2 regions of the Solwaraspora sp. WMMD791 genome follow, and region 2 is predicted to be linked to the other one. Evidence: riboswitches for the same ligand, from Rfam matches in the RefSeq annotation. Region 2 holds a riboswitch; the other holds the start of a gene.
The links. A riboswitch is a leader RNA that binds a small molecule or an ion and turns the genes downstream of it on or off. The one in region 2 is predicted to bind thiamine pyrophosphate.

Region 1 (5,078 bases), 1.2 Mb from region 2:
CCCGGATCACGTGCCGGAACCCGACGGCGCCGGCGGGTGCCCGCAGCCGCAGGATCTGGCCTTTGACCGGCCGGATCGGCAGCCCGGTGAGCGTCGCCGAACCGCAGCCGGCCGCGACGACGACCACTTGCGCGTCCAGTGTGGAAACGTCGGTGACCGGCTGCGGGACCACGGTGACCCCGGCGCGGTCCAGCGCGGTGTCCAACGCCGCGACCAGCCGACGCGGGTCGACCTGGTGGTCGTCGGGCATCAGTGCCCCGCCGCGTGCCCTCGGGGCCAGCGCCGGTTCGCGCTCGCGCAGCGCCGTGGCGCGCAGCAGCGTGATCGGCAGGTCCAGGCTCTGCTGGTACGCCCAGAGCCGGTGCGCCTCCCGCTGGTCGTCGCCGGTGAGGGTGACGACCAGGGTGCCGTCGGTGCGGTAGCCGATGTCCTGGCCGGTGACGGCGGTCAGCTCGGCGGCGAACGCCGGCCAGCGGGCCGCCGAGTCGACCAGCAGCCGGGTCAGCTCCGCCTCGCCGAAGTGCGACTCGGCGACCGGGGCGAGCATCCCGGCGGCCACCGACGACGCCCCGGACCCGGGTGCCGGGTCGTGCAGCACGGTACGCAGTCCACGCTGCGCGCACCGCCAGGCGATGCCCATGCCGATCGGCCCGCCGCCGACCACCGCCACATCGGCCCGGCCGTTGGCGTGTCCGCTGCCTGTCGCCGTCATGCCGGCGCTCCGTCGGCGGCGGCGGTCGGCCGCTGCCGTACCGCTGTCAGCAGTTCGGCCGTGGCCCGGCCCGGGTCGGCGGCGGCCGCGATCGCGCCGACCACCGCGACCCCGTGCGCCCCGGCGGCCAGCAGGTGCGCGACCCGGTCCACGGTGACCCCGGCGATCGCGATCACTGGTACGTCGACCGCGGCGGCGACGGCGGCCAGCCCGGCCGGCCCGATCGGGTCGGGCAGCCCGGTCTTGGTCCCGGTGGCGTGGCACGGCCCGACCCCCAGGTACGTCGCCCCGGCGGCGACCGCCGCCTGCCCGGTGGCCGGGTCGCGGGCGGTGGCACCCAGGATCGCGGCCGGCCCGAGCACCCGCCGGGCGGCGTCGACCGGCAGGTCCGCCGCGCCGACGTGCGCGCCGGCCGCGCCGGTGGCGAGCGCGATGTGCAACCGGTCGTTGACCAGGCAGGTCACCTGGTACGCGGTGCATTCGGCGACCGCGCGGACGGTGAACTCGTAGGCGTCCCGGTCGGACATGTCGTCCTCGACGCGCACCTGCACGACCAGGTCGGCGGTGGCGTCGGCGGACCGCGCGGCAGCGAGTGCCGCCCGCAGTACGCCGAGCGGGTCGCGCCCGGGTCGGGTGTCGGTGATCAGATGCAGTCGCCCAAGGGACGGCACGGCAACGCTCCTCCCTGCGCCGGCATTACCCGGATCAGGTTCGACGGTCGGAGGCCGCGTCAGCCTCCCTCTCAGCCCGGTGCACCGGGCTCCCGTGGGTTACTTGCCTGTTACCGTACGACGGTCTCGTCGATCCGCCAAGGGCCAATCCGAGGCAACCTTCGGTCTGCCGCCCTCGCCCCACTGTTGGCCGTGACCAGGCTCACTGCGGTCGTGGTCGTGGCTGACCGGCGGGAGCCAGCCTCTCCTCACCCAGAGCAGGTACGGATCCCAGCGATATTCCTCTGAGGAATAATTATGGATCTTGTGTTGTGTCTGTGGGTGGTTCGGCGCGGCGTTGGTGGCGCACGCCGTTGCCCTGCCTAGGTTCTGGCTTGTCGAAGGTCAGAACTGGGAAAGGCGGGGAACGGCGTGCGTTCTGTCAGCGTATGGGCTGCTCTGCTCGGCGTCGAGCGGGCGGTGGTGGAGGACGTCGAGTTCGACGACGAAGACGCGTTGTTGGTGGTCCATGTACGGGTGCGTAGAGGGGCGCGGCGGCGGTGTCCGTACTGCGGCCGGCGGTGTCCGGGTTTCGACGCCGGTCACGGGCGGCGGCGGTGGCGGGCTCTGGATCTGGGCACGGTCAGGGCGGTCGTCGAGGCCGACGCGCCACGGGTGTCCTGCGCCGAGCACGGCGTGGTGGTCGCGGCGGTGCCGTGGGCGCGTCACAACGCCGGACACACCCGGGCGTTCGACGCCACCGTGGCGTGGCTGGCGGTGCGCACCGCGAAATCGACGGTGTGTCAGCTGATGCGCGTCGGTTGGCGCACCGTCGGGGCGATCGTGGCCAGGGTATGGGCCGACACCGGCGAGGTCACCGACCGGTTCGCCGGGCTGCGTCGGATCGGCATCGACGAGATCGCCTACAAGAAGGGTCACCGGTACCTGACCGTCGTGGTCGACCACGACACCGGCCGACTGGTGTGGGCCGCGCCGGGCAAGGACGCCGCGACGTTGCACGCCTTCTTCGACCAGCTCGGTGAGCAGCGCGCCGCGGCCATCACCCACGTGTCCGCCGACGGCGCCGACACGATCGCGAAGGTCGTCACCCGCCGCTGCCCGCAGGCGGTGCGGTGCGCCGACCCGTTCCACGTCGTGGCCTGGGCCACCGAAGCGCTGGACCTGGTACGCCGACAGGCGTGGAACCAGGCCGCCGGACGCGGCACCGGCCGACGCAACACCGCCCGGGGCGACGCCCGCACACTCAAGAACGCACGGTGGGCCCTGTGGAAGAACCCGGACAACCTCACCGAGGCACAGAAGGCAAAACTCGACTGGATCGCCAGGACCCAGCCCCAGCTGTACCGGGCCTGGGCCCTCAAGGAAGGCCTCCGCGCCGTGTTCGCCATGGCCAAGGACAGCCCGGCAGCGGCACTCGAAGCCCTCGACAGGTGGATCGAGTGGGCCCGCCGCAGCCGTATCGACGCCTTCGTCGAACTCCAACGCCGGATCACACGCCACCGCGACACGATCCGCGCCGCGATCGAACACCAACTGTCCAACGGACTCATCGAGTCAGTCAACGCCAAGATCCGGCTGATCACCCGGATCGCGTTCGGCTTCCACTCACCCCACGCACTGATCGCCCTCGCCATGCTCAGCCTCGGCGGCCACCGACCACAACTACCCAGATGACGATCCAGAACCGACCCACACAAACAACACAAGACCCATAATTATTCCTCAGAGGAATATCATCAGGAAGCAGTAGATGTCCCGAGACCGGGCTGACGACGCCGACGCGCGCCTGGACAGTGGGGTTCAGCTCAGCGAATCGGCGAGGGTGCCCGCCTTCGCGGCGGCGACGAACGCCGACCAGTTCGCCGGGGTGACCACCAGCACCGGACCAGCCGGATCCTTCGAGTCCCGCACCCCGACGACCCCACCCAGCCCGTCAGCCACCTCGACGCACTGACCCTGGTTGTTCGATCGGCTGCTCTTGCGCCAGCTAGCGCCGGAAAGATCGATCACGACTCGTACTCCTTCGCGGTCTGCCAGAAGAGGTCACGACTGGCCTGCTCGCTCAGCGCCCGGCCAGCGATGTCGGTGAAGGTCCAAGCGTACCGCTCAGCCTCATCCGGCCGATCGAGGAACAAAGCCCCGGTCAACTCCTCCACGTAGACGGTCGTCGGCTCGTTCCCTTCTGGAAAATCGAGAAGAGTGAACGAACCGTGCGCCATCAGGCCGGCGTGCAGCCCGGCACTGAACGGCAGCACCCGGATCGAAATGTTCGGCTGCTCCCCGGCCTGAGCCAGCCGACGCAGCTGCCCGGCCATGATCTGACCGCTGCCGATCGGTCGACGCAGGATCGCTTCGTCGAGCACGATGTCGAACCTGGGCAGGTAGGGCTCCATCCGGGTCAGCAACCGCGCGCGACGCATCCGCATCTCGACCCTGCGCTCGATCTCCTCCGCAGGCACTTCGTCCTGATTCATGCTGAACACCGCAGTTGCATACTCGCGGGTCTGCAGCACGCCGGAGACGAGCTCGGTATGGAATTCGCGGAGGTGGGCAGCTGCCTCCTCCAAACCGATGAACAGCTCGAACCAGGAAGGGATGCTGGCGTAGTCGTGCCACCAGCCCTTCTCCTTGGTCTTCGGAGCCAGCGCGGCCAACGCCTCGATGGTCTTCAGATCCGCGCCGTACAGCTCGCAGAGCAGCACGACATCCTCGGCGCGGATCGGCACCTCGCCCCGCTCCATCCGCAGCAGCTTGGTCGCCGACCACTCCAACTCCCGGGCCGCCGTGGTCTGCGGCACCCCGGCCAGCCGCTCACGCAGCCGACGCAGCTCCCGACCAAGCTGCCGGCGGGGCACCGACGAGTTCAACAATGCTGCGGGCACGTTGCTACCTCCTGATATGCCACTCACCGACGACAGGTTGATCGACAGACGACAGTCGCTCGACAGTTGACATATCTCTACCACGACACCACGACAGCGTTGTCGACTGCTAATTGATCATCGACTGACGGCCGGCCCGCGAAGTGGCATAAAGCGCCGCGATCCGCAGCCGGTCTCCACTCCACGCAATGCAGTTACCTGATCATCGGCGGAAGTCCAGCCGAGGAGACAAAATCATGTGAGGCTCAGATACCTTACGAGCGCGACGTAGGGTATCTGAGCCTCACATGATCTTGTGGATTCAGTGGCGGTCAGCTCAGCGAGCCGCCGGGGCCGGCGGGCTCCGGCAGGATCGCGCGCAACTCGGCGAGGTCGTCGGCGTCCGGCCGCCACGACCCGGCGGCGGCGTTCGCCCGTACCTGCTCGGGAGTGGTCGCCCCGGCGATCACCGACGCCACCGCCGGTTGGGCGGCCAGGCCGCCGATCGCGACGGCGAGCAGCGGCAGGTCCCGCTTCGCGGCGTACGCGTCGAGTGCCTCGATGACGTCCCACGGTGCCCCGGCGAGCCGGGCGGCGTACCGGCTGCCGTCGCCGGCCAGCCGGCTGCCCGCCGGCGGCGCCTCGGACCTGCGGTACTTGCCGGTCAGCAGCCCGTCGGCGAGCGGGAAGTACGGCAGCAGCCCCAGGCCGAAACGCTGACAGGCCGGCACCACTTCCTGCTCCACCCGCCGGTCCAGCAGGTTGTACTCGTTCTGCGCGCTGACGAACGGCGACAGCCCACCGGTGCGCGCGATCCACGCCGCGTCGGCGATC
Region 2 (5,078 bases):
AGCGCGATCGCCGGGGTGAGCGGATCCAGGGTGGCCAGCAGCGCCACCGAGAAGATCAACGCCGCGACGAGCTTCGCCACCGGGTTGCGCCGGGCCAGCACCGCCGGCCGTACCGCACCGGCCACCGCGCCAGCCGCCACGTCCACCGCGCCGGTCACAGGGCCAGCCGCCGGTCGGCCAGCGCGTCGACGAAATCGGCGTCATGGGTGACCGCGACGACGCCGTGCCCCTCGTCGCGTAACCCGGCCAGCAGCTCCACCAGTTCGATCCAGGTCCGGCGGTCCTGACCGAAGGTCGGCTCGTCGAGCACCAGCAACTGCGGCGCGGTGGCCAGGGCGGTCGCCACGCTCAGCCGCCGCGCCTCACCACCGGACAACGTGTACGGATTCGCCCGCGCCAGCCGGTCCAGCCGCAACCGGGCGAGCAGCTCGTCGACGACCCGGCCGACCGCCGGCTCCGGCAGACCGCAGCGGCGCGGGCCGAGCGCCAACTCGTCGGCGACGGTCGTGGTGACGAACTGGTGCTCCGGGTTCTGGAACACCGAACCGATCCGGCGGACCAGCTCCGGCGCCCGCCAGCGGTGCGGCACCGACCCGACCCGCCCACCGGTCAGCGCTGCGGTCGCCCGCACCGTACCGGCGCCCGGGGCGACCAGCCCGCCGAGCAGCAGGGCCAGCGTGGTCTTGCCGGCGCCGTTGGGCCCGAGTACGGCCAGCGCCTCACCGGCGTGCACCGGCATCTCGTCGGCGCGTACGGCGAGCCGGGGCGGCAACCCGACCCGGTCGGCGTGCAACAGTGGCGCACCGGCGGGTCGGCCGGGTCGCCGTACCGGAAGTGGCTGGTCGGGCACCCACACACCGTCGGCGGCCAGCGCTACGCCGTACCGGTCGAAGACCTCCGTCGGCGGACCGTCGGCCCGCACCCCGCCACCCGGGTCCAGCACCACCACCCGGTCGACCAGCGGCAGCGCCTGCGCCACCCGGTGCTCGACGACGACCAGGGTGGTGTCGTGATCGTCGGCCAGCGCGCCGGCGATCGCGTCGCGGACCAGGTCGGCGCCGGCCGGGTCCAGGTTCGCGGTCGGCTCGTCGAGCAGCAGCAGGTCCGGCCGCAGCGCGAGCGCCCCGGCCAGGGCGAGTCGCTGCTGCTCGCCACCGGACAACGCGGCGGTCGGCCGGTCCCGGCCGTACCGGAAACCGACCCGGGCCAGCGCGGCGTCCACCCGTGGCCAGATCTCCCCGGCCGGCACCCCCCGGTTCTCCAGCCCGAACGCCACGTCGTCGCCGCTGCGCGCCATCACCAGCTGCGTCTGCGGATCCTGGAAGACCATGCCGACCCGGTCGCGGGCCTTGCGCGGGTCGAGCCCGTCGACGCTGACCGTGCCGGCCTGTTCGCCCGAGTCTGCCGGCAGCAGCCCGGCCATCGCCGCCAGCAGGGTGCTCTTGCCCGCTCCGGACGGCCCGAGCAGCAGGACCCGCTCGCCGGCGCCGATCCGCAGGTCGACGTCGCGCACCGCCCAGGCCCGACGGCCGGCGTGGCGCCAGCCGAAGCCACGCAGCTCCAGCCGGCTCACCGCTCGGCCCGGCTCACCCGACGGCCCGGCTCGGCCCGGCTCACACCACGGTGCGGTCGCGGCCGGCCGGGAACCGGTCGAGCACCCCGGTACGGGCCAGCGCCCGGGTCAGCGCGGCGCTGCCGGCACCGGCCAGCACGATCGCGCTGACCACGGTCACGATGAAGATCGGGATCCGGAAGGTGACCAGGTCGTACGGCGCGTAGTACCGGACCTGATCGAAGATCGCCGCGCCGAGCCCGGCGGCCGCCCCGGCGGACAGCACCACCGGCAGCCGGAACGAGCGGTACGCCACCGCGAGGAACACCAACTCGGCGCCGACGCCCTGGGCCAGGCCCTGCACGACCACCAGGGCACCCCACTGGCTGCCCAGCGCCGCCGACACCAACGCGGCGACCAGTTCGCAGAACAGCGCGGCCCCCGGTTTGCGGATCACCAGCGCGCCGAGCACGGCCGGCACCAGCCACACCCCGTACAGCACCGCCTGGGCGGGCGGGAAGAAGGTGAACGCGGCCTCGGTGGCGATCCAGATCAGCCCCCACAGCCAGAAGATCACCCCGAACGCGACCGCGATCACCGAGGCGACCACGATGTCGACCGTCCGCCAACGGCGGTCGACGGAGGCATTGCGTAGCGTCATCGTCGCTCCAACTCCCTGCGCTGGCATTACCCAGATCAGGTTCGAGGGTCTGCGGGCTTCCCGCACTCTCAGCGCTGTCTGCGCTCCCCTGTCGGACATGAGGTCGTTCCGTCGACGCTAGCACCGGGCGACCGGCGCGAACAGAGGCGACGTCCGGGTGTGGCGGCGGGCACCCCCGGACGCGTTATCGTGGGGTGCCCGCATCGACCCGTCCAGCGAGGGGACCGACCTTCCGTGACCGCTGCCGATCGCACCGCGACGCGTCGGGCGCGCCCCGGTGACGAGGTCGACTGGGGTACGTCGGACGCCGACGACCTGGCCGCCTCGGGCGCTTCCGGCGGGCCGCCCGGTGCCCCACGGCCGCCCCGACGGCGACTGTTCGGCGACCGGGTCGGCTCGGTCGAGGTGCTCGCCTTCCTGCTGATCGGGTTGGTGATCTTCCGCGAGCCGTTGGCTGGCCTGATCTCCGACCCCCGGCTGCAGACCTGGACCACCGTCTTCGTCTCGGTGATGGTCCAGGCCATGCCGTTCCTCGTCTTCGGCGTGGTGCTCTCCGCGGTCATCGCGGTCTTCGTGCCCCGGTCGTTCTGGGCGAAGGCGTTGCCGAAGCATCCGGCGCTGGCGGTGCCGGTGGCCAGCGCGGCCGGCGTGGTGCTGCCCGGCTGCGAATGCGGCTCGGTGCCGATCGCCGGGTCGTTGATCCGCCGGGGCGTGGCACCGGCGGCGGCCCTGGCGTTCCTGCTGGCCGCTCCGGCGATCAACCCGATCGTGCTGGTCGCCACGGCCGTCGCCTTCCCCAACAACCCGGAGATGGTGCTCGGCCGGGGTGTCGCCAGCCTGATCGTCGCGATGGTGATGGGCTGGCTGTGGCTGCGGCTGGGCCGCACCGACTGGATCCGGTTGCCGCACCGGCCGGACCTGGACGACCTGTCCCGGGCGCGGGCCTTCTGGGCGGCTGTCCGGCACGACATCATGCACGCTGGCGGCTTCCTGGTGATCGGTGCGATGGCCGCCGCCAGCATCAACGTCCTGGTGCCGGAGCGCTGGCTGCAGACCCTCGCCGACAACCCGGTGCTGTCCATCCTGGCCCTGGCGGTACTCGCCGTACTGCTGTCGATCTGTTCCGAGGCCGACGCGTTCGTCGCCGCGTCGCTGTCGCAGTTCTCGCTCACCTCGCGACTGGTGTTCCTGGTCGTCGGCCCGATGGTCGACCTGAAGCTGATCTCGATGCAAGCCGGTACGTTCGGGCGCCGGTTCGCGTACCGGTTCGCTCCGGCGACCTTTCTGATCGCCATCGTGGTGGCGGTCGCGGTGGGGACGGTGCTGCTGTGAACAAACAGGCCCAAGGTGTGGTGCTGCTGCTGCTCGGCGGCGCGGTCGTCAAGGCCAGCGTCACCGACATGTACCTGCGCTACGTCAAGGAGGTGCTGCAGCCGTTCCTGATCGTCGCCGGCCTGCTGCTGATCGCCGCCGGCATCATGACGCTCTGGCACGACCTGCGGCGGCGCAGCACACCCGCCCCGGTCGACGACGGGCACGACGACGGCCACGGCCACGCCCACCACGACGACGGCCACGGCCACGCCCACCACGAGCCCAGGGTCGGCTGGCTGCTGATCCTGCCGGTGCTCGGCCTGCTGCTGGTCGCCCCGCCCGCGCTCGGTTCGTACGCCGCCGCCCAGGCCGGTACCGCGCTCAGTGCCGACCAGGCCTCCTCGGACTATCCACCGCTGCCCGACGGCGACCCGGCGGAGATCAGCGTCCTCGACTACGCCTCCCGGGCGATCTTCGACGAGGGCCGGTCACTGGACGGTCGTACCGTACGGCTCACCGGTTTCGTCGCCGAAGGGCCGGACGGCGAGCCGATGCTGGCCCGCATCGTGCTGTCCTGTTGCGCGGCCGACGGCCGGCCGATCAAGGTCGGGATGGACGGCAGCGCCCCGACCGGGCTGCCGGTGGACACCTGGATCGCGGTGGTCGGCCGGTACAGCGACCGGATCGGCACCGACCCGGTGAACGGGGCGAGCATCCCGTACCTGGGGGTCGAATCCTGGCAGGAGATCGAGCCGCCGGCCCAGCAGTACGAGTAGAGGTTTCATCTCCGCCGATCCGGGGCATCTTCCCGGCCGCCGTTTCAATGTGACGGAAGTGGCGGGAGGGCGCACGCAGATGAGCCGGGAGACCGAGCGGGAACGGTGGCAACGTAACTTCGCCGACCTGTTGCAGGAGTTACGGGTCGCCCAGACCGGCGTCCAGATCCTCTTCGCGTTCCTGTTGACCCTGCCGTTCAGCAGCGGCTTCCCGGACACGACCGCCTTCCAGCGCGACGTCTACGTGGTAGCGCTACTCGCGGCGGCCGCCGCCGCCGCGATGATCATTTCGCCGGTGGCGTTCCACCGGGTGCTGTTCCGCCAGGGCCGCAAGCCCGAACTGGTCCGGTTCGCCCACCGGATGGCCAGCGGCGGCCTCGGCTTCATGCTGGTGGCGATGGTCAGCTCGGTGCTGCTGGTCACCGACTTCATTCTGCCCCGGACGGTCGGGTTCGTCCTCAGCGGCATCACCGGGCTCTGGTTCCTGACCTTCTGGGCCGGTCTGCCGTTCGTTCACCGCGGCTGGCTGCGCGACGACGATGACGAGGAGACGGCCAGCGGCGATGCCGCCGACGACCAGAAGTCAGCGCGGTGCCCGTAGCCCGAGAGATCGCAGCTCCAGTGCGGCGAGGGCGGCGGTGACCTGAGGATCGCCCTCGCGCCAGCGGGCCGCCACGTCCGGGTCGATCGCGGTGATCGCGCGCAGCGGGCGACCAGCCAGCGCCCGCAGCGCCAACAGGTCCTGCCCGGCTGACAGGTCACGCAGGGCGACGGC

Region 1: linked by a shared signal. The riboswitch ahead of O7623_RS16925 (thiamine phosphate synthase) and the one ahead of O7623_RS11565 (ECF transporter S component) in region 2 are both predicted to bind thiamine pyrophosphate.

Annotation. Positions count from the first base shown of each region.
Region 1 is NZ_CP120737.1:3,826,093-3,831,170, forward strand. It holds gene thiO (glycine oxidase ThiO) at 1-712, opposite strand, end outside; gene O7623_RS16925 (thiamine phosphate synthase) at 709-1,383, opposite strand; TPP riboswitch at 1,378-1,489, opposite strand; gene O7623_RS16930 (ISL3 family transposase) at 1,795-3,057, shown strand; gene O7623_RS16935 (DUF397 domain-containing protein) at 3,184-3,393, opposite strand; gene O7623_RS16940 (helix-turn-helix transcriptional regulator) at 3,390-4,265, opposite strand; gene O7623_RS16945 (aldo/keto reductase) at 4,577-5,078, opposite strand, start outside.
Region 2 is NZ_CP120737.1:2,626,289-2,631,366, reverse strand. It holds gene O7623_RS11575 (energy-coupling factor transporter transmembrane component T) at 1-125, opposite strand, end outside; gene O7623_RS11570 (ABC transporter ATP-binding protein) at 155-1,573, opposite strand; gene O7623_RS11565 (ECF transporter S component) at 1,614-2,213, opposite strand; TPP riboswitch at 2,209-2,313, opposite strand; gene O7623_RS11560 (permease) at 2,589-3,545, shown strand; gene O7623_RS11555 (TIGR03943 family protein) at 3,542-4,303, shown strand; gene O7623_RS11550 (DUF6328 family protein) at 4,383-4,904, shown strand; gene O7623_RS11545 (hypothetical protein) at 4,887-5,078, opposite strand, start outside.